Regions from separate parts of the Ensifer sp. GW821-FHT05G01 genome, predicted to be linked through region 4. Evidence: riboswitches for the same ligand, from Rfam matches in the RefSeq annotation. Region 4 holds a riboswitch; each other region holds the start of a gene.
What was found. Region 4 has a riboswitch for cobalamin ahead of AC07UR_RS14440 (ABC transporter substrate-binding protein). Riboswitches for the same ligand answer to the same signal wherever they lie in the genome.
Positions count from the first base shown of each region.

Region 1: another riboswitch for cobalamin. It lies ahead of AC07UR_RS06865 (TonB-dependent receptor plug domain-containing protein); the one in region 4 lies ahead of AC07UR_RS14440 (ABC transporter substrate-binding protein).
Region 2: another riboswitch for cobalamin. It lies ahead of AC07UR_RS13235 (CbtB domain-containing protein); the one in region 4 lies ahead of AC07UR_RS14440 (ABC transporter substrate-binding protein).
Region 3: another riboswitch for cobalamin. It lies ahead of AC07UR_RS10870 (DUF1636 family protein); the one in region 4 lies ahead of AC07UR_RS14440 (ABC transporter substrate-binding protein).

Region 1 is NZ_JBWKSC010000002.1:220,214-224,855, forward strand. It holds gene rbbA (ribosome-associated ATPase/putative transporter RbbA) at 1-560, shown strand, start outside; gene AC07UR_RS06860 (ABC transporter permease) at 563-1,675, shown strand; cobalamin riboswitch at 1,768-1,976, shown strand; gene AC07UR_RS06865 (TonB-dependent receptor plug domain-containing protein) at 2,153-4,066, shown strand; gene AC07UR_RS06870 (ABC transporter substrate-binding protein) at 4,105-4,642, shown strand, end outside.
Region 2 is NZ_JBWKSC010000004.1:425,339-429,980, forward strand. It holds gene AC07UR_RS13220 (anthrone oxygenase family protein) at 17-496, opposite strand; gene AC07UR_RS13225 (NAD(P)H-binding protein) at 493-1,323, opposite strand; gene AC07UR_RS13230 (TetR/AcrR family transcriptional regulator) at 1,427-2,119, shown strand; cobalamin riboswitch at 2,119-2,388, shown strand; gene AC07UR_RS13235 (CbtB domain-containing protein) at 2,432-2,608, shown strand; gene AC07UR_RS13240 (CbtA family protein) at 2,806-3,600, shown strand; gene AC07UR_RS13245 ((2Fe-2S)-binding protein) at 3,670-4,542, opposite strand; gene AC07UR_RS13250 (glucoamylase family protein) at 4,539-4,642, opposite strand, start outside.
Region 3 is NZ_JBWKSC010000003.1:437,927-442,568, reverse strand. It holds gene AC07UR_RS10885 (bifunctional aspartate transaminase/aspartate 4-decarboxylase) at 1-344, opposite strand, end outside; gene aspT (aspartate-alanine antiporter) at 399-2,105, opposite strand; gene AC07UR_RS10875 (hypothetical protein) at 2,429-2,620, opposite strand; cobalamin riboswitch at 2,868-3,083, shown strand; gene AC07UR_RS10870 (DUF1636 family protein) at 3,192-3,605, shown strand; gene AC07UR_RS10865 (ABC transporter ATP-binding protein) at 3,643-4,449, shown strand; gene AC07UR_RS10860 (ABC transporter substrate-binding protein) at 4,446-4,642, shown strand, end outside.
Region 4 is NZ_JBWKSC010000005.1:159,288-163,929, forward strand. It holds gene AC07UR_RS14435 (alkaline phosphatase D family protein) at 1-1,552, opposite strand, end outside; cobalamin riboswitch at 1,771-2,015, shown strand; gene AC07UR_RS14440 (ABC transporter substrate-binding protein) at 2,248-3,237, shown strand; gene AC07UR_RS14445 (FecCD family ABC transporter permease) at 3,234-4,262, shown strand; gene AC07UR_RS14450 (ABC transporter ATP-binding protein) at 4,259-4,642, shown strand, end outside.

The DNA.
Region 1 (4,642 bases), on a different contig from region 4:
TGATGCTGATCCCGGCCATGCTGTCGGCGCTCAGCGTCGTGCGCGAGAAGGAGCTGGGCTCGATCGTCAACCTCTACGTCTCGCCGGTGACGCGGCTCGAATTCCTGGTCGGCAAGCAACTCCCCTATATCGCCCTGGCGATGCTCAATTTCGCGCTTTTGACCGCCTTTGCGATCTTCGTCTTCCGGGTGCCGTTCACCGGCAGCCTGCTGGCCTGGACGGTCGCCGGGTTGATCTACGTCTCGGCGGCAACGGCGATGGGGCTCGTCATCTCCACCTTCATGTCCAGCCAGATTGCCGCGATTTTCGGTACGGCGATCCTGACGCTCATTCCGGCCATCCAGTATTCCGGCATGATCGATCCGGTCTCGTCGCTGGAGGGCGCGGGCGCCTTCATCGGCCAGATCTACCCGACGACGCATTTCATGACCATCGCTCGCGGCACCTTCTCCAAGGCGCTCGGCTTCGGCGATCTCGCGGGCGCTTTCGTGCCGATGCTGATTGCGGTGCCGGTGCTGCTGGTGATCGGAACCCTGTCCCTCAAGAAGCAGGCGAGGTGACGATGCGCCTGTCCCACATCTACCACCTCGGCATCAAGGAACTCTGGGGCCTCTGGCGCGACCCGATCCTGTTGATCCTGATCGTCTATTCCTTCACGCTGTCGGTCTATACCGGCTCGACGGCGATGCCAGAGACGCTCAACCGCGCCGCCATCGCGATCGTCGATGAGGACCGCTCGCCGGTGTCGACGCGGATATCGACGGCTTTCTATCCGCCCTATTTCGTGCCGCCGCAGATGATCACGCCGGCGGAAATGGACCGGCGGATGGATCAGGGGCTCGATACCTTCGCGCTCGACATTCCGCCGAATTTCCAGACGGATCTGCTCGCCGGGCGTACGCCGACGATCCAGCTGAATGTCGATGCGACCCGGATGAGCCAGGCCTTCTCCGGCAACGGCTATATCCAGCAGATCGTCACCGGCGAGGTCGCGGGCTTCCTCGAGCGCCACCGCAGCGAGCAGAAACTGCCGGTCGATCTAGTCCTGCGCGCGCGGTACAATGCCGAATTGAACAAGGGCTGGTTCGGCGCAGTGATGAACGTCATCACCAACATCACCATCCTGTCGATCGTCCTGACAGGAGCTGCCCTCATCCGCGAACGCGAACATGGCACGGTCGAGCATCTGCTCGTCATGCCCGTCACCCCGTTCGAAATCATGGTCAGCAAGGTCTGGTCGATGGGGCTGGTGGTGCTGCTGGCTTCTGCGGTGTCGCTGATCTTCGTGGTCAAGGGGGTGCTTGCCGTCCCGGTGCAGGGTTCGTTTGCGCTGTTCCTGCTCGCCACCGCCCTGCAACTCTTTGCCACCACGTCGATGGGAATCCTGCTGGCCACGATTGCCGGCTCGATGCCGCAGTTCGGCCTGCTGCTGATGCTCGTTCTTCTGCCGCTCCAGGCGCTCTCCGGTGGCATGACACCGCGCGAAAGCATGCCGGAGATCATCCAGAATATCATGCTGGCGGCACCAAACACCCATTTCGTCATTCTGGCGCAGGCGGTCCTGTTTCGCGATGCCGGTCTGGATGTCGTCTGGCCGCAGCTCCTTGCCTTGCTGGTGATCGGCGCCATTCTCTTTGCCTTCGCCATGCGGCGCTTCCGGGCGTTCCTGAAGTAGCCTTTGCGCCATGGGCCTTGCGAGCTCTGCGCGCGCAGACTTTACCAGTGGAAAATGCGACCGGCGGTTGACGCGCCGCCGGCATCTGATAGTGCATTTCTTGCGAAACAGGTTCCGTCTGACGACGGATGAAAAGGGAACACGGTGAGGATTGCCCGCAAGGGACCGAAACCGCGACTGCCCCCGCAACTGTAACCGCCGAGCGGAATCCCATGAAGCCACTGCGCGAACTCTCGCGTGGGAAGGCGGGAGGAAGCGACGACGCGGAAGTCAGGAGACCTGCCTGTTTCGGTCACCCATGCCTGGACACGAGGGGTGTCGAGGCGCGGCCGTCCGTAGCGGTGACATTGGAGCAATGTTGCCGCGTGCCGCAGACGGCGCCGGGGTGGTCGCTTGTCGTCTTGCCCCTGCCACCCTTTGCCCGCGGTCGATCGCGCGTGGGCCGGATCGTGCCCATCGCGCCGGAGTGGGGACGATATGACGAAGCAATTGACTGGCGCAGCGGCGCTGGTTCTGACACTCGTGGGCGGGGCTCAGGCACAGGATACGGCCGCAAACGAACAACCGACCAAGCTTGAGAAGATCCTGGTTTCCGATGGCCTGACGCCGACCGAACAGCGCAAATCCGGGCGCGCCTTTACCGTGATTACCGGAGATCAGATCGAGAAAAACCAGATCCGCTACGTCGCCGACGCCCTGCGTCTCGTTCCCGGTTTCTCGGTTTCGCGCACCGGTGCCTCCGGCGGCCTGACGCAGGTGCGCGTGCGCGGTGCGGAAGGCAATCAGCTACTGGTGGTGATCGATGGCGTCGAGGCGAACGACGTGTCCCAGGGCGAGTTCGACTTCGGCGGCCTGGTTGCCGACGACATCGAGCGCATCGAAATCCTGCGCGGACCGCAAAGCACCTTCTGGGGCGCCAATGCCATGGCCGGTGTCATCAACATCATCACCAAGAAGGGAAGCCGCGATGGTGCCGTGTCAAACGCCCGCACCGAAGTCGGCAGCGACGGTACCTGGCTTGGCGGCCTGTCGACCCGCGGCGGCGGCGAGGGCTATGATTACGCGCTGTCCGGCGTGTTCCAGAGAACCGGCGGTTTCAATGTCTCCGATACCGGCTCCGAGGATGATGGCGACCGCAACGGCACCGTCAACGGCAAGTTCACCTTCGATCTCTCGCCGGATCTGCAGCTCGATGCGACCTTGCGCGCCGTCAACCGCAAGACCGACCTCGACGCGCAGGATTACATGACGGCGCTGACCTACGACACGCTGGACTATACGCGATCGCGCGAGCTCTCGAGCTCGCTCGGCCTGACCCATTCGGCGCTCGACGGCGATCTCACCCAGAAGGCGCGCGTCTCCGGCCTTGACGTTCACCGCGACAATGTCAGCGGCTTCGGGCGATCCTGGAACGACGGCAACCGCTACAACGGCAGCTATCAGGCGAGCTACGGCTTCGATGGTGGAGACGGTATCCGCCACCAGATCACCGGAGGCTACGAGTGGCAGCGCGAGACGTTCACGCCGTCGCATCTGCAGCAGACCTTCAGCCGCAATGCGCATTCGCTCGTCGGCGAGTATCGCGGCGAGTTCGCGGACCAGTTCTTCGTCAATGCAGGCCTCAGGCGCGATTTCAACGATCGTTTCGAGGACGCAACCACCTGGAGCCTGAGCGCTTCCTGGGAAATACCCGACAGCGAAACCCGACTGCATGCATCCGTCGGCACCGGCGTGACCAATCCGACCTTCTACGAGCAGTTCGGATATATCCCGGGAACCTTCATCGGCAATCCCTACCTGAAACCGGAGGAAAGCCTCGGCTGGGACATCGGTGTCGAGCAGCGCTTCTTCGACGACGGTCTGACCGTCGATGTCACCTACTTTGACCAGAACCTTAAAAACGAGATCGCCACCGTCTACGACGCCAGCTTCCGTTCGACGCCGGTCAATCGCTCCGGCGAAAGCTTGCGCCACGGGGTCGAGGTCTCCGCGACGGTCGACTTCTTCAAGGGACTGACGACGACGGCGACCTACACCTACACCGCTTCGAGCGAGCAGACGCTGGCCGGTGGTCCGCGTCTGCAGGAAGTTCGCCGCCCGCGCCATGCCGCGTCGCTCGATGCCGCGTATGTATTCCACGACGATCGTATCAGGGTCTTCGGCGAAGTCATCCTCAATGGCCGCATGCAGGACGTGGCCTATCGGCCGGGCCCTGAGCGGGTGCCGCTCGGCGCCTATACGCTGGTCAATGTTGGCGGCAGCTTCAAGGTCAACGACACGCTCGAGATCTTCGGCCGCGTCGACAACCTTTTCGATGAGGACTATGAGGAGATCTACGGCTACAACACGCAAGGCGTGACCGCCTTTGCCGGCCTGAAGGCCTCGTTCTGATGACATCCGGTTGGTGCAGGCGATATCTGGTTGCAGGGGTGCTTTGCACAGCCTTGCCCTTTGGCGCCTGGGCAGGCGAAGCGCCGCGCCGCGTCGTCTCCATGAACGTCTGCACCGACCAGATGGCGATGCTGGTGGCCGACAAGGGGCAACTCCATTCGGTATCCTATCTGGCCACCGATGGCTCGACCTCGGCGCTTGCCGCCGAGGCGAACTCCTATGTGGTCAATCACGGGCTTGCCGAAGAAATCTTCCTGATGAAGCCGGATCTGGTGATTGCCGGGACCTATACGACACGCACGACCGTCGATCTGTTGAAGCGGCTCGGCTTTGCCGTGGAAGAGTTCGCGCCGGAGGCGTCGATTGCCGAGGTTCGCGCCAACCTCCAGCGCATGGGAAAGCTTCTCGGTCGTCAACAGCGCGCGGATCAACTGGTGGCGGAAATGGATGCCGAGATCGGGCGGTTGAAGACGATCAAGGTGCACGATGTCGATCTGGCGCTCTATTATGCCAACGGCTTCACCTCGGGCAGCGGCACGCTGGTTGCCGATATCGTCGGCATCGCGGGACTGGAAA
Region 2 (4,642 bases), on a different contig from region 4:
CGCCAGTCGCCGCGTGTCAGGCGCGTGCAAATCCGAGGATGAACAGCGCCAGCGACCCGATCGAAGTCACCGTGCGCACATGGTTCCACCAGACCCAGTCGGTCAGGTAGCGCTGCTGCCAGAATTCGGTGGCAGCCTGGCCGGGCGTGACAGCACCCAGCGCATCGTTCATCGGAACGTTGAAGATGATGGTGACGATCAGCACGCCGGCGACATAGACGATGCCGCCTACAGCCAGGAGCAGGCTGCCATTGCCGCCCCAGACGAAGGCGGCAATCACCAGGGCAAGCGCCAGAAGCGCCGTGCCCATGAAGACGCTCAGAAACAGCGGGTTCTGGATCACCACGTTGATGGCGTTCATCGCCGCGATCCCCTGCTCGGCCGGCAGCCGTGATAGCGCCTGCATGATGCAGACCGAGAAGATGAAGAACAGCCCGGCCATCAGGCCGGAACCGATCGCGGCGGCAAACGCCAGAGCGGGGATGAGCGGGATCATGCGGCAATACTCCAGACACCGGTTGCAGCGGTCTCCCGGGCGTAAGTTGCAAAGTCGCGCGGCCGGCGCCCAAGCACGCGCTCGACATCGGACGTCACACTCGAATTGCGCCCATCGAGCACCGAGGTGAAGAGATAGCGGATCAATTCGACATAGTCATCCGGCACGCCGTCGGCCTTCAGCTGCGCGGCAAAATCGTCAACCGGAACGGACTGATAGCTGATCCGCCGATTGGCAGCCGCAGCGATCTCGGCCACAGCGTCAGCAAAGGTCATGAGCCGCGGGCCGGTCAGCGAATAGACCTGGCCAACATGGCCCTCATCCAGAAGAGCCGCAACCGCAACGTCGGCGATGTCGTCACAGCTGATGAAGGGTTCGGTGACCTCATCCGTCGGCAGGAAGACGGACCCGCTCACGATGCCATCGGCGAGAAAACCTTCGCTGAAGTTCTCGAAGAACCAGCTGGCGCGGATGATCGTGCAGTCAGCGCCGGAGGCCTGAAGCGCACGCTCGGCGGCTTCCGCCTCATCCTCGCCTCGGCCCGACAAAAGCACCAGCCGCTTGATGCCTGCGTCGACGGCAAGGCGTGAAAACTTGGCGATGATCTCGACGGAACCCGGCACCGCCAGGTCGGGCTGGAAGCAGACATAAATGCGATCGACATTTGCAAGGGCCGTCGCCCAGGTCGCCTCGTCGGTCCAGTCGAAAGAAGGCGACGCCGAGCGCGCGCCGATGCGCACCGCAACGCCCCGCTCCTGAAGGCGGGCCGCGACCCGCCGCCCCGTCTTGCCGGTACCGCCCAGAACCAGTGTCAGTTTGTCCGTCATCGCTTCCTCCTGAGGTTGGCCTACAAACATGAGCATCTCTCACATTTGCAAATGTGATAAATCCTCGTATTTTAGGAGTCAAGTCAAAATGTGAGCATCACTCATGAATCAAGAGACAAGCCCAGCCGCGGCTCCCCCCGACGACGAGACCGCGCTGCGCCGGACACCCAGCCAGAAACGCAGCCGCGAGCGCGTCGAACACATCCTCGCCTGCGCGACGGCACTCATCCAGGAGAAGGGCAGCGACGCCATGCGCATGAGCGAAGTCGCTGAAAAGGCTGGAATTTCGATCGGATCGCTCTACCAGTACTTTCCCGACAAGGCGGCGATCGTGCGCACGCTGGCCGAGCGCTACAATGCGGTGTGCAACGAGTGTATCGCGGCCGAGCTTGCCAAGGTGACGTCGCTCGCCGAGCTGCGTGACGCCTTCGCCGTATTGTTCGACATCTATTACGATATGTTCCTGGCCGAGCCCGTCATGCGCGATATCTGGTCGGCGATGCAGGCCGACAAGGCGCTGCGCGAAATCGACCTCCAGCAAAGCCGTGCCGGTGGCCAGCTTCTCGCCGACGTCTGGGCGCGGTTTGCGCCCGGCACGCCGCGCGAGGCGATCGATAGCGCCGCCTTTTTGATCATGCATCTCGGCGATTGCACCATGCGGCTTGCGGTCTCGGTGGACCGGGCCGAGGGCGACCAGATCGTCGAGGCCTATAAACGCATGATCCTTCGGGATTTTGTCGCGGATGGGCCGGGCGGCGGCGCAAGTTTAATTGACATCTCCGGGGTGCGATCCTAATCATCATCAGATCGATTGGTTCCCGCAACGCGAACGCGTTTCGGGAGTAAACGGGAACGTGACGGATGGACCCATGCTGGGCATTCAAATCACGGCCGACCCCGCGACTGTAGAGCGACGTGAATGCGCCGTTCCGGAGCGATCCGGAAGAAGCCACTGGAGACGAGACCGCGAGAGGGCGGACCTTGGCTCTGGGAAGGCGAGGCAAATCCAGGGTGATCTCACCCGACGTCCTGAGCCAGGAAACCTGCCAGTCGATGCGGGCATAGGGCCCAAACCGGGAAATTTCCCGATGCCATCACGGAGGTTGTCATGGCTACGTCTACAGTTTCGAGCATTCCGCTCTCCCTCAGCGATCGTCTGACCGCGGGTATCATCGCGCTTCTCATCGGCGGCTTCCTCGTCTTCGGCGCGGGCCTGGCGAATTCGGCCGTGCTGCACGACACCGCGCACGACACCCGCCACTCCTACGGCTTCCCCTGCCACTAAGCGATGCGGAGGGACGCGACATGCGTTCCGCGTCGACATAGCTGCGGACAAAAACGCTTCCGGCAAACAGCCGGACGCGTTTGCTTGCGTCTGATGCAGACCGAAGATCTGCCGGCCGGAGCCGTTCGCAGGATTGCCAATGGGACACGGCGCTGCCTGCAAGGCGCATGGCGCGCCGATATCGAGGGATATCGAAAATGATTGTCAGAACGCTTCTGGCCGCGATCGTGGCTGGATTGATTGCCGGTGTCTTCATGACCGGCGCCCAGGAACTGCGCGTCGTACCGCTGATCCTGCACGCGGAAGAATTCGAAGGCGAAGCACCCGCCGCCGGCGAACAGCCCGCCGCCCAGCCGGGAACGGCCGATCCGGCCGCCGCAAACCACGACCAGCATTCGTCGCTGAAGGCGGTTTCGCCGATCGGCGCCCTGCTCGACGCCCTGTCGCCGATCACCCCCGCCTACGCCCACGAGGGCGAACACGAGGAAGGTGGCATCATGTTCGGCATGAGCCGCTTTTCCGGCACGCTGATCGCCAATCTGGTGACCGGCTCCGGCTTCGCGCTGCTGCTGGCCGGCGTCAGCCTCGTCATCGGCTATCCGATCACGCTCAGGAACGGCGCGCTCTGGGGCGCCTGCGGCTGGCTTGCCGTACACATGCTGCCGGCCATCGGCCTGCCGCCGGAACTACCGGGCTTCCCGGCCGCCGAACTCGGCGACCGCCAGGTCTGGTGGCTGGCAACGGTAGCGCTTTCCGCCGTCGGCCTTTATCTGCTGGTCCTGCGCGAAGAGATCGTTGCCAAGATCATCGGCCTCGTGCTGATCGCAGCACCCCACGTCTATGGCGCGCCGCAGCCGTCGGATATTTCCAGTAATGTTCCGGCCGTACTGGGCGCCGAGTTCGCCGTGGCGGCGCTCGCCACCACGCTCGCCTTCTGGATCGTGCTCGGCGTCGTCTCGGGCTTCATCAACGACCGTTTCGCCAAGGCATAAGCCGACCGGCCACCGTGACAAACGAGCCCCTGATATCGCCGATATCAGGCGCTCTGTCGTTTGAGATGATCAGCCCGTCTGCGATGCAAGCAGATGCGCCTGCAATCGTTCCCGACGCTCCTGCGGCGCCAACAGCACGCAATTGTCGCAGAAGCTGCCGCCTTCGGTTCGATAATAGAGACAGCAGCCGCCGCGCAGGCGATAGACGCGCGACAGCGCTTGATCGCCGCTCCCCTCGCCGAACTCGACCTTGATTGCCTCATAACAGAGCTTGTCGGAATAGAGCGGCGTGCCTTGGCGTTTGACGATCGCCAGCGCCTTGGACATCGCATCCTCTTCGTCGCCGAGCGCGCGACCGATCTCCAGGAAACCACCCGCAAGCGAATCCGCTGCCAGCCGCCATTGCGCGCCGGACGAAAGACCCGTGCGACGCTTCAGCATGGCGATGACTGGCGCCAGATGCACGGCGAAGGTTTCACTGAAGGCAACCGCATCGCCTGGGGCATTATCGCCGACCGCAGGCATGCTTAGGCTGAAATGAAACCGTTTGGCCGCCACCAGCCGCTCACCATAGGCGCGCGAAAATTCTTCGAAGCGAAGGCGGCGAACCCCCGCCACGATGCCCGCACCGAGATAGAGGCTGCCAAGCGCGAGCGCCAGTTGGTTGCCGTAAAACGCGATCAGATGGGCGGCGCGGATCTTGTTGTCCATACCGACGGCGAAACAATCCTGATAGGCAAGCCCGGCTTCGAGCCCCGCACCATCCTCGGCCCAGAACTGCGCCGCGGAAAGACCGTCGTCGCCGGCAGCATCGAGCGAAAAGCCGACTTCGGGAAAGAATGGCTGCAGGCGCGCGAGCAGGTCGAGAGCGCTCCGGCGTTGCGCCGCGTCCATGCCCTCTACCGCCGGGCGATCGTCCTGCCGCTGGTGAGCGAAGCTCATGCCGTCTCCCTTGCCGCAAGCCAACCGCCGCGAAAATCCGCCTTCTGCAAGCCGCGCCGGATGGCCGGGACGCTACGCGTCAGCTGCCAGACAAAACCGT
Region 3 (4,642 bases), on a different contig from region 4:
GCCGGCAGTTCGCCTTCCTCCTCCTCGTCCCATTGGGCGGCCGCGTGGAGCTGTTTCTTGATCCACTTCTGGAACCGCTGATGCGCCCCATCGCGCGCCGGCATGCCTGCTACGCCCGCTTTGGGATCAAAGGAGGTGCGCTTGGCCTCTGTGATGGCGAATTGGCCAAGCAGGAAAAACGCTTCACGCGCCCTTGTGGCCGTCCAGTTCGGATTGCCGCGGCCGGCATTGAGGAATGCCGTGGCGGATTTCTGCGAGCTCGTCCTGGCAAGCTTGATCAGCTCGTCCTTGATTTCGAACGGGCTGAGATCGGATAGACTGTCGTAGAATTTTCTGTCCAACATGAATCACACTCCCTTAAACGATGTTTTCTGCTTCTTCGAACGATGCTCTCAAACTCACGGCCCGCCTGATGGCGCCAGCATGATGACGATGACGAGGCCGAATATGGTCAGCAGTGTGTTGCCGATGGCATAGGGCATGCCGTAGCCAAGGGCCGGAACCTTGCTCTTGGCCGCTTCCTGGATCATGCCGAGCGCCGCCGTGGTGGTGCGCACGCCGGCGCAGGCGCCAAACAGGATCGCGGGGTGAAAGCGGAACACGTAGTGTCCGATCAGCACCGAGGCGATCATCGGGACCGATGTCGACACGATGCCCCAGAGCAGCAGCGAAATGCCGACTTCCTGCAGTCCGGCGACGAAGCCGGGGCCGGCGCCGATGCCGACGACGGCAATGAAGATGTTCAGGCCCAGCGTGTTCATCAGCCAGAGTGCCGGAGCCGGGATGGTGCCGAAGGCAGGATAGGTGGAGCGAAGCCAGCCGAGGACGAGGCCGGCGAGAAGCGCGCCGCCCGAGGTGGACAAGCCGATCGGTATGCCGCCGATCGTGAGCGTCAGCGCGCCGACCATGGCTCCGAAGAACAGCCCCCAGCCGAGAAAGGCAATATCGGTCGTTTCGACCGGACGGTCGGCAAAGCCGAGCGCCTTGATCGCTGCCTCGACATGTCTCTTGGCGCCGCCGATGGTGACGATATCGCCGCGTTCGACCGTCGTGCCGGGCAGGACCGGGATTTCGACCAGCGAGCGCACGATCTTGCGTGCATAGACGCCGCGGGCCCAATCCTCGGTGCTGACGTCGGCGAGTGTCCGGCCGGCAAGCGCCTTGTTGGTGACGTAGACGTCGAGGACCTCGGCTTCGGCGTTCAGCAGTTCCTTGTCCTCAACCTCCAGCAGCTTGGCGTCGAGGTGTTCCACAAGGGCGGCGCGTCTGCCGGAAAAGGCGACGACATCGCCAGGCTGCAGCACGGTGTTGCCATCGGCCTCGATGATCTGGCCGCCGCGCCGCAGCCGCTCGACGAAGACGCGGATGCCGGGAAGCAGATTCCTGACCGGCGTTCCCGTCAGGCCGCTCGCCTCGTCGACGCGATAGGCCCTGAGGCCGAAATCGTGATAGGCGCGGGTGATCCCGGGTTCGCTGCTCACGGTGCCGCCACCAAGCTTGGCCTCATACTCCCTGCAGGCGGCGGGAAGATCGATGCCGAGAAGTTTGGGGCCGAGTTGCGCCAGGATGATCGCCGAGCCGATGGTGCCCCAGATATAGGTGACCGCATAGGCAATCGGGATCTGGTCGGTGTAGGTCTTGGCCTGTTCCGGGCTCATGCCCATGGCGTTGATCTGGTCGCTGGCAACGCCGATGGCCGCGGAGATTGTCTGCGAACCGGCATACATGCCCGCGCCATAGCCAAGCGGCAGGCCGGCGATCAGCGCGCACAGATAGGGCACGATCAGGCACAGCACGAGGACCGAGAGGGCAAAGAGGATCTGTTTGGGTCCGTCCGTGCTCAGGCCGCGAACGAACTGCGGGCCGACGCCGTAGCCGACGGCAAACAGGAAAATAAGGAACAAGGTCGATTTCAGGTCGCCGGAAACCTGGATGCCCAGCTGTCCGATGACGACGCCGGCCAGAAGGGTGGCGGTAACGTTTCCAAGGTTGAAGCCTGCGATCTTGATCGGGCCGATCACGAAGCCGATGCCGAGGGCAAGAAAGACGGCGACCGGTGGATATGTACGCAGCGTGTCTACGAAAAAGTCTATTGGATTCACCATCATCCCCTTCAAAAAACTCGTCGTATTCGGGAGTTACGCGGACAGGCTGGATGTTACGTCGCATAAGACTTCGAGATATGAAGTTCGGAGCGCCGCCGCCCGGAACGCGGGCGAACCCGGCGCAAGTCGTTGCACGCCGCTGGAAGGCGCGATCAGTTCTTTGAAAGCACATCACCGATTGTGCCAGTCTGCAAGTACGTAACAGTAACGGACGACGTTACCGGTTGGCCGTTCCGTCGGTGACGACTGCGCCCAGGGGCGGCGCGATGGCTCGTGCGACGAGGCATGGCAGGGGATGGGGTGCCGATGCCGTCGGCGATCGTTCAGGTCAGCAGTTCGATAAGCAACCTCGGTGAACTGGCGAGGACGGCTCCGGCGACGAAGCCGAGCGCAATCGCGCCCACCACTCCGTGCCGTTGCCAGCCATGGAATGCGCCGAAGGCGGTTCCTCCAAGGATGGTTGAAACAGCCGACGCATCGTTTCCCTCATTGCGCTTATGCAGAGTGTCCGCCAAAGGCGCGCATCTCAGCATTGATGGGATATCGGGCACGGGTCGTTGCCAACGACGTTGCTGATCATCGCGGTCGAGCGTTGGTGCACGGTCAGTCGTGGCGTCGCCGACCCTGATGCATAATAACGGAGGACGGATATTTCGGCTTGCTTACTGTAATGATATTACATAACTAAGGCGCATGAGAATATGCCGCATGTTGATAGGCCGAGGCCGATCCGTCCCGCCGGTTGTCACCTCCGTCGAAGTGTGCGACGAAGGGGGTGATGGTGCTGCGAGCGCGACAATGCGTAAGCGGCTGAAAAGGGAACACGGAGCGGACGACCCAAATGGGGCCGAAACCGTGGCTGCCCCCGCAACTGTGAGCGGAAAGCGCATTCACACCCTGTCACTGGCGTTCAGCCGGGAAGACGTGGATGCGCGAAGACCCGCGAGCCAGGAGACCTGCCATCGAACCGATCAACCACAACGGACGGGGTGTTCCGATGGACAAGAACTGGTTTTTGCGCGGCGGTCACCCGTCATCACATCGCTTTGCCATATTCTCTCCGGCCCGATCCGGCGGAGAAGAAATATGGCCAAGCCGGCATCCCGACAGCACAAGATAACGGTCTGCACCGATTGCCGGTTCACCGGCGGCCCCTGCCGCCCGGGCGCGGATCTGATCCAGCGGCTGAACCGCAGCATTGCCGCCCTCGGCGCGCCGCTCGACCGGGATTTTTCGATTGCCGGAACGGTCTGCATGGCCGCCTGCACCCGGCCTTGCACCATCGCCTTCCAGGCGACGGGCAAGGCGACCTATCTCTTCGGCGATATCTCGCCCGATGAGGATATCGACGATCTGGTTACCTTCGCCACCACCTATGCCGGGCGCAACGATGGCATGACGCGGGCGGCCGAACGGCCGCGCGGGCTGAGCGCCAAGACGCTGGCGCGCATACCGGCAGCGCTGCTCATCTCCGAAGATATCGGCGGGCATTTCCAATGAACGCCTGTCGAATGCGTACATGGGGAGGGACGAGACGATGAGCTGCACCGCGACAGGGGCCGGCCTTCGTGTCCGCGCGCTCGATTGGGGCCCACGCCCGGACCTGCGGCTTGTTCGCGAGGTCGACTTTGCCATTGCGCCCGGCAGCCGGCTTGCCATTCTCGGCCCGAACGGTGCCGGCAAGACTTCGCTGCTGCGCTGCCTCTATCGTTCCGCCCAGCCGACGGCGGGCACGATCGAAGTCGATGGCGTCGACCTCTGGTCGATGACGGCACGGGAGGCGGCGCGGATCATTGCCGTCGTCTTGCAGGAAATGCCGAGCGATTTCCCCTTCAGCGTGCGCGACGTGGTGATGATGGGCCGCATCCCCAGGCGCGAAGGCATGAGCGGCTGGACGGCCAGGGATCGCGAGACGGTGGCGCATGCGCTCGAGCATCTCGACCTTGCCCACCTGGCCGGACGGCAATTCTCGACACTTTCGGGTGGCGAGAAACAGCGGGTGCTGATTGCCCGGGCGCTGGCCCAGCAGCCGCGCATCATCATCCTTGATGAGCCGACCAACCATCTCGATATCCGCCATCAGCTCGAAATCCTCGACCTGTTGCAGACGCTGCAGCTGACCATCGTTACCACGCTGCACGACATCAACCTGGCCGCCGAATTTGCCACCGACGTGGCGATCCTGACGGAAGGCCGCATGACGGCCTTCGGGCCGCCCGAAGAGGTGCTCAACCCGCAGGCGCTTTCCGACGCCTTTGGCGTTACCGCCACCGCCCACAGTAATGCCGTCTCCAACGGCGCCCGATTTTCCTTTTCACTCGCTCGACAGGAATTGATTTCATGAAGACATTGTTCGCCGGTTCGGCGCTTCTGCTCCTCGCGCTCGCCGCGACGCCGGCGCTCGCCTATCCCGTCACCGTCAAGAGCTGCAATCGCGACGTGACCTTCGATGCGGCGCCAAAGCGTGCCGTCTCCAACGACGTCAACCTCACCGAGATGATGCTGGCCTTGAAGCTGCAGGACCGCATGGTCGGCTA
Region 4 (4,642 bases):
CGGCCGGATCGAGCGTCACGCGCCACAGTTCCTGGTCTTGCCGATCCATCAGGCGCACGGTCATCTGCTTCGTCTGGCCATTGATATCGACGATGCCGAAGAACTGCAGGCCGGCCGACGGCGGCAGGTTGCTGTCGGCGCCTCCGCCCGATGCCTTGATGAAGCGGACATCAGGGCCGAACGTCACGTCCAGCTCCTTTGGACCATAGGTTCCGGAATGCAAGGGACCGGAGACGAACTCCCAGAACGGCAGGAAATCCTTGAAGGCCGCCCGCGACGGATCGTAGTGATGCGCAGCGGTGTAATGCACATCCGCCGTCAGCCAGACGAGGTTGTCGATGGCATTGTCCCTGATGAAGCGCAGCAGGTCTGCGAATTCGGTTTCGCGTCCCGTCGGCGGACCATTGTCGCCGTTGGCGATGGCATCGGAGCCGCGCCGGTTGGCATAGTCGTCCCAGACGACGAGGCCGATGGGCATGTCGCAGGCGATCACTTTCCAGACGGCCCGCGAGGCGGCAAGCTCCCGTTTCAGCCAGTCCGCCTGGCGCCAGCCGAACAGGCCGCCATCCCCCTCCCCCTGGTTGGGGCCACGGTAGGAGCGGAGATCGACGAAGAAGACATCGAGCAGCGGACCGTAGGCGATCTTGCGGAAGATGCGGCCGGGCTGGGTCGGGACGTTGCGGATCGGCGTCATCTCGTTGAACGCCCGGCTGGCGCGGGCCGCATAGACGGCCACGTCTTTTTCCTGGTAGCGCGGATCGTCTCTGAGGTCCGTCGACGCCGACCAATTGTTCAAAACCTCGTGGTCGTCCCATTGATAAAAGGTCGGGCAGACGGCGTTGAGGTCACGCACATGGCTGTCGAGAAGATTGTACTTCCACTGGCCACGATATTCTTCGAGCGTTCGCGCCACGTCGCGCTTCTCATGCGTCACCACCCGGTTCTTCCAGATGCCACCGTCGCGCAAGGGTATCTCGTCGGGAATGGGGTTGTCGGCATAGATCGTGTCGCCGGAATGGATGAAGAAATCCGGCTCGTGCAGACGCATCGTCGAATAGGTCTTCATGCCGACGTCGTCGATGCCCCAGCCCTGGCCGGCCGTGTCGCCGGACCAGACGAAGCGGATCGAGCGCTTGCGCAAGGGTGCTGTGCGAAACCGGCCGATCACCGGCTCGGACACCCGGTTGACGTCGTAGAGATCGGTCGCGGTGAAGCGGTAGAAGATGTCCTGGTCGGGCAGGAGATCGTCGAGCGAACACTTCACCGCGCAATCCGTCTGCGGTGTCGCGGTGAGATCGGCGAGACGAACCGGATTGGAAAAGCTTTCGGTCGTCGAGTACTCCAGGCTTACCCGCGACGGCCGGTCGACCCGCGTCCACACCATGCCGGAGCGTGTGTCGACATCCCCCGACTGGACACCATGGATGAATTCCGGCCGGCCGTAACCGCGGGCATAGAACGGTGTCGCAAGACCGGAGGACGCGACAAGGCCGGCGGCACCGGCGGATAAAAGAAAGGAACGACGGGACAGCGTGGTGAGGATTTCGGCCAAACAAGCCTCCGGTTCGAGCCTCGCGAAAGCGAATTTCGCGTGTCGGACCTTTGGCTGCCCGCATGTCAGCGCGTTGACAGAGGCATGAAACAATTTGAACGGTTTCGCGACAATTCGGTGAAAGTCTGCCTTGCAGCGCTTAACGGTAAGCCGCCCCGGCACCTTCACGGCGGCGCCATTTCGACAACCTCTCGTCTTGACGTAACGCCGGCTGGAACACTAAGGGTAGCGCCGACGGTTCCCCGAAGGATGACTCTAACGGGGATTAATAGGGAACACGGTGAGGACGACCCAATAGGGACCGAGACCGTGGCTGCCCCCGCAACTGTAAGCGGAATGCCGGACACCCAAGTGGCGCGACAGCGCGCCATGCCACTGCGATCGCGTCAGACGCGTTGCGGGAAGGCAGGTGGAAGGCGCTTGATCCGCGAGCCAGGAGACCTGCCGTCAAGCAGAAGATCCAACGTCACGGGCGGGGTTGCCCGGAACAGGAGTTGTCCATGATCCGCATACCCGGCGGCTTTGCGCCCTCTTTTCCCGTTCTTCTCGACGTTTGCGATCGTTTGTCTCCCGAAATCCGACCGGCCGGCTGTCGCCGCTTCGGCTGACCCTTCGCAAGCTCACGAGAAGAGAGAATTCCCTTGAAAGCCATTTTCAATGCCGTCGGGCGCTATTGCCCATCCCTTGCCGTTTCCGTGTCCCTGCTTTTGACCGTCGCTCCCACGACCGCTCTTGCGGCCGCGACGAGCTACCCCCTGACCTTAAAGAATTGCGGCCAGGAGGTTACCTTTAAGGCGGCGCCGACGCGCACCGCCTCGATCGGTCAGAGCACCACGGAAATTCTTTATCTTCTCGGCCTCGCGGACAAGGTCGTCGGCACAGCCGTGTGGATCGGCCCTGTTATCGACGGCTACGAGGACGTCAACGCCAAGGTGCCGCGACTTGCCGATAACGACCCGAGCTTCGAAAGCGTCGTTGCCACCAAGCCGGATCTCGTCACCGCGCAGTTCCAGTGGCATGTCGGGCCGGAGGGCATCGTCGCCACGCCGAAGCAGTTCACCGAACTGTCGATCCCCGTCTATGTCTCGCCGGCCGATTGCGCCGCCAAGGACAATTCCGCCGGTGGCGACGGCGTACGCCACAATGCCTTTTCGATGGACCTGATCTACCAGGAGATCACTGAGCTCGCCGAAATCTTCGACGTGCAGGATCGTGGGCAGGCCCTGATCGCCAAGCTGAAGGCCCGCGAAGAAGCTGCCCGCAGCAAGATCGCCAATGCCGACGGCAAGCTGTCGGCCGTCTTCTGGTTCTCCAGCGCCGAAATGGACATCGATCCCTATGTCGCCGGCACCAACGGCGCGCCCGGCTACATCCTGTCGGCGCTCGGCATCAAGAATGTCGTGTCCACCGAAGAGGAATGGCCGACCATCGGCTGGGAAACCATCGCCAAGGCCGACCCGAAGATCGTGGTCATCGGCAAGATGGATCGCCGCCGCTTCCCCGCCGACGACTGGGAGCTGAAGATGAAGTTCCTGAAGTCCGACCCGGTCACCAGCCTGATGCCGGCGGTCAAGGCCGACCATATCGTCATCATGGACGCCCAGGCGATGAACCCGACGATCCGCACGATCGAGGGCATCGAGGTGCTGGCCGACGCGGTCGAAAAAGCCGGCCTGGCGAAGTGAGGTCAACACCTCCAGCGATCAACCGCGCGGGCGCCGTTTCGACGGCGCTCGCACTGCTCTTTCTGGCGCTGGCCCTTGGTGCCGCCATCGGCGAGACCGCGATCCCGCTCGACGTCGTGGGAAAAACCGTCGCCAACCGTCTTTGGGGCGCCGGATATCCGCTCGATGCGATCGACGAGGGCATCGTCTGGAACTATCGCCTCAGCCGCGCTGTCGTGGCCGCCTGCTGCGGCGCAGCACTTTCGCTCTGCGGCGTCGTCCTGCAGGCGCTGTTGCGCAATTCCCTGGCCGATCCCTATATCCTCGGCATCTCCGCCGGCGCATCGACCGGTGCCGTCGCAGTCGCCATTCTCGGCATCGGCGCAGGCATGCTGACGCTGTCGCTCGGCGCCTTCTTCGGCGCGGTCTTCGCCTTCGCGCTGGTCTCCCTCCTGGCACTCAGGGCCGGCCGCGGCACCGGCGCCATCACTCTGGCCGGCGTTGCCGGCTCGCAGCTCTTCAACGCGCTCACCTCCTTCATCGTCACCAAATCGGCCAATGCCGAGCAGGCCCGCGGCATCATGTTCTGGCTGCTAGGCAACCTCTCTGGCGTGCGCTGGCCTGATGTGGCGCTGGCCTTGCCGGTGGCGATTGGCGGCCTGCTTGTCTGCCTCTGGCATGCCCGCGCGCTCGACGCCTTCACCTTCGGCGCCGAATCGGCCGCCTCGCTCGGCATCCCGGTCAAGCGGGTCTACATCATCCTGATTTCGGCAACCGCGCTGATGACGGCGGTCATGGTCAGCATCGTCGGCTCCATCGGCTTCGTCGGCCTCGTCATACCGCATGCCGCACGCTTCCTGGTCGGCGTGCGCCACGGCCTGCTGCTGCCGGCAGCAGCGCTCACTGGAGCGATCTTCATGATAGCCGCCGACATCTTGTCGAGGGTCATCATTCCCGGCCAGGTGCTGCCGATCGGCGTAATCACGGCCCTCGTCGGCGCGCCGGCCTTCGCGCTGATCCTCAGTCGCGGCAGGGCCGCGTCATGAGCCTCAAGGCCGAAACCGTCTCCTGGTCGGCCGGCGGCCGCGTGATCGTCGATGCCGTCGATCTCGAGGTGATGCCCGGAGAATTCCTCGGGATCATCGGTCCGAACGGATCCGGCAAGACCAGCCTGATCTCGCTGCTCGCCGGCATCCGCCCGCCGAAATCCGGCAGCGTCAGCCTCGAAGGGCGGCCGTTTGCCAAGACGACGCGACGAGACATCGCTCAACGCATCGCGCTGGTCGAACAGCAGGCGGAAACCACCGAACGCATCACCGCCCGCCAGGCGGTCGAGCTTGGCCGCACCCCGCATCTCGGCGCGCTTTCGCCCTGGTCGATCTGCGATACCGGTATCGTCGACCGCGCGCTTGCGCATGTGGGCATG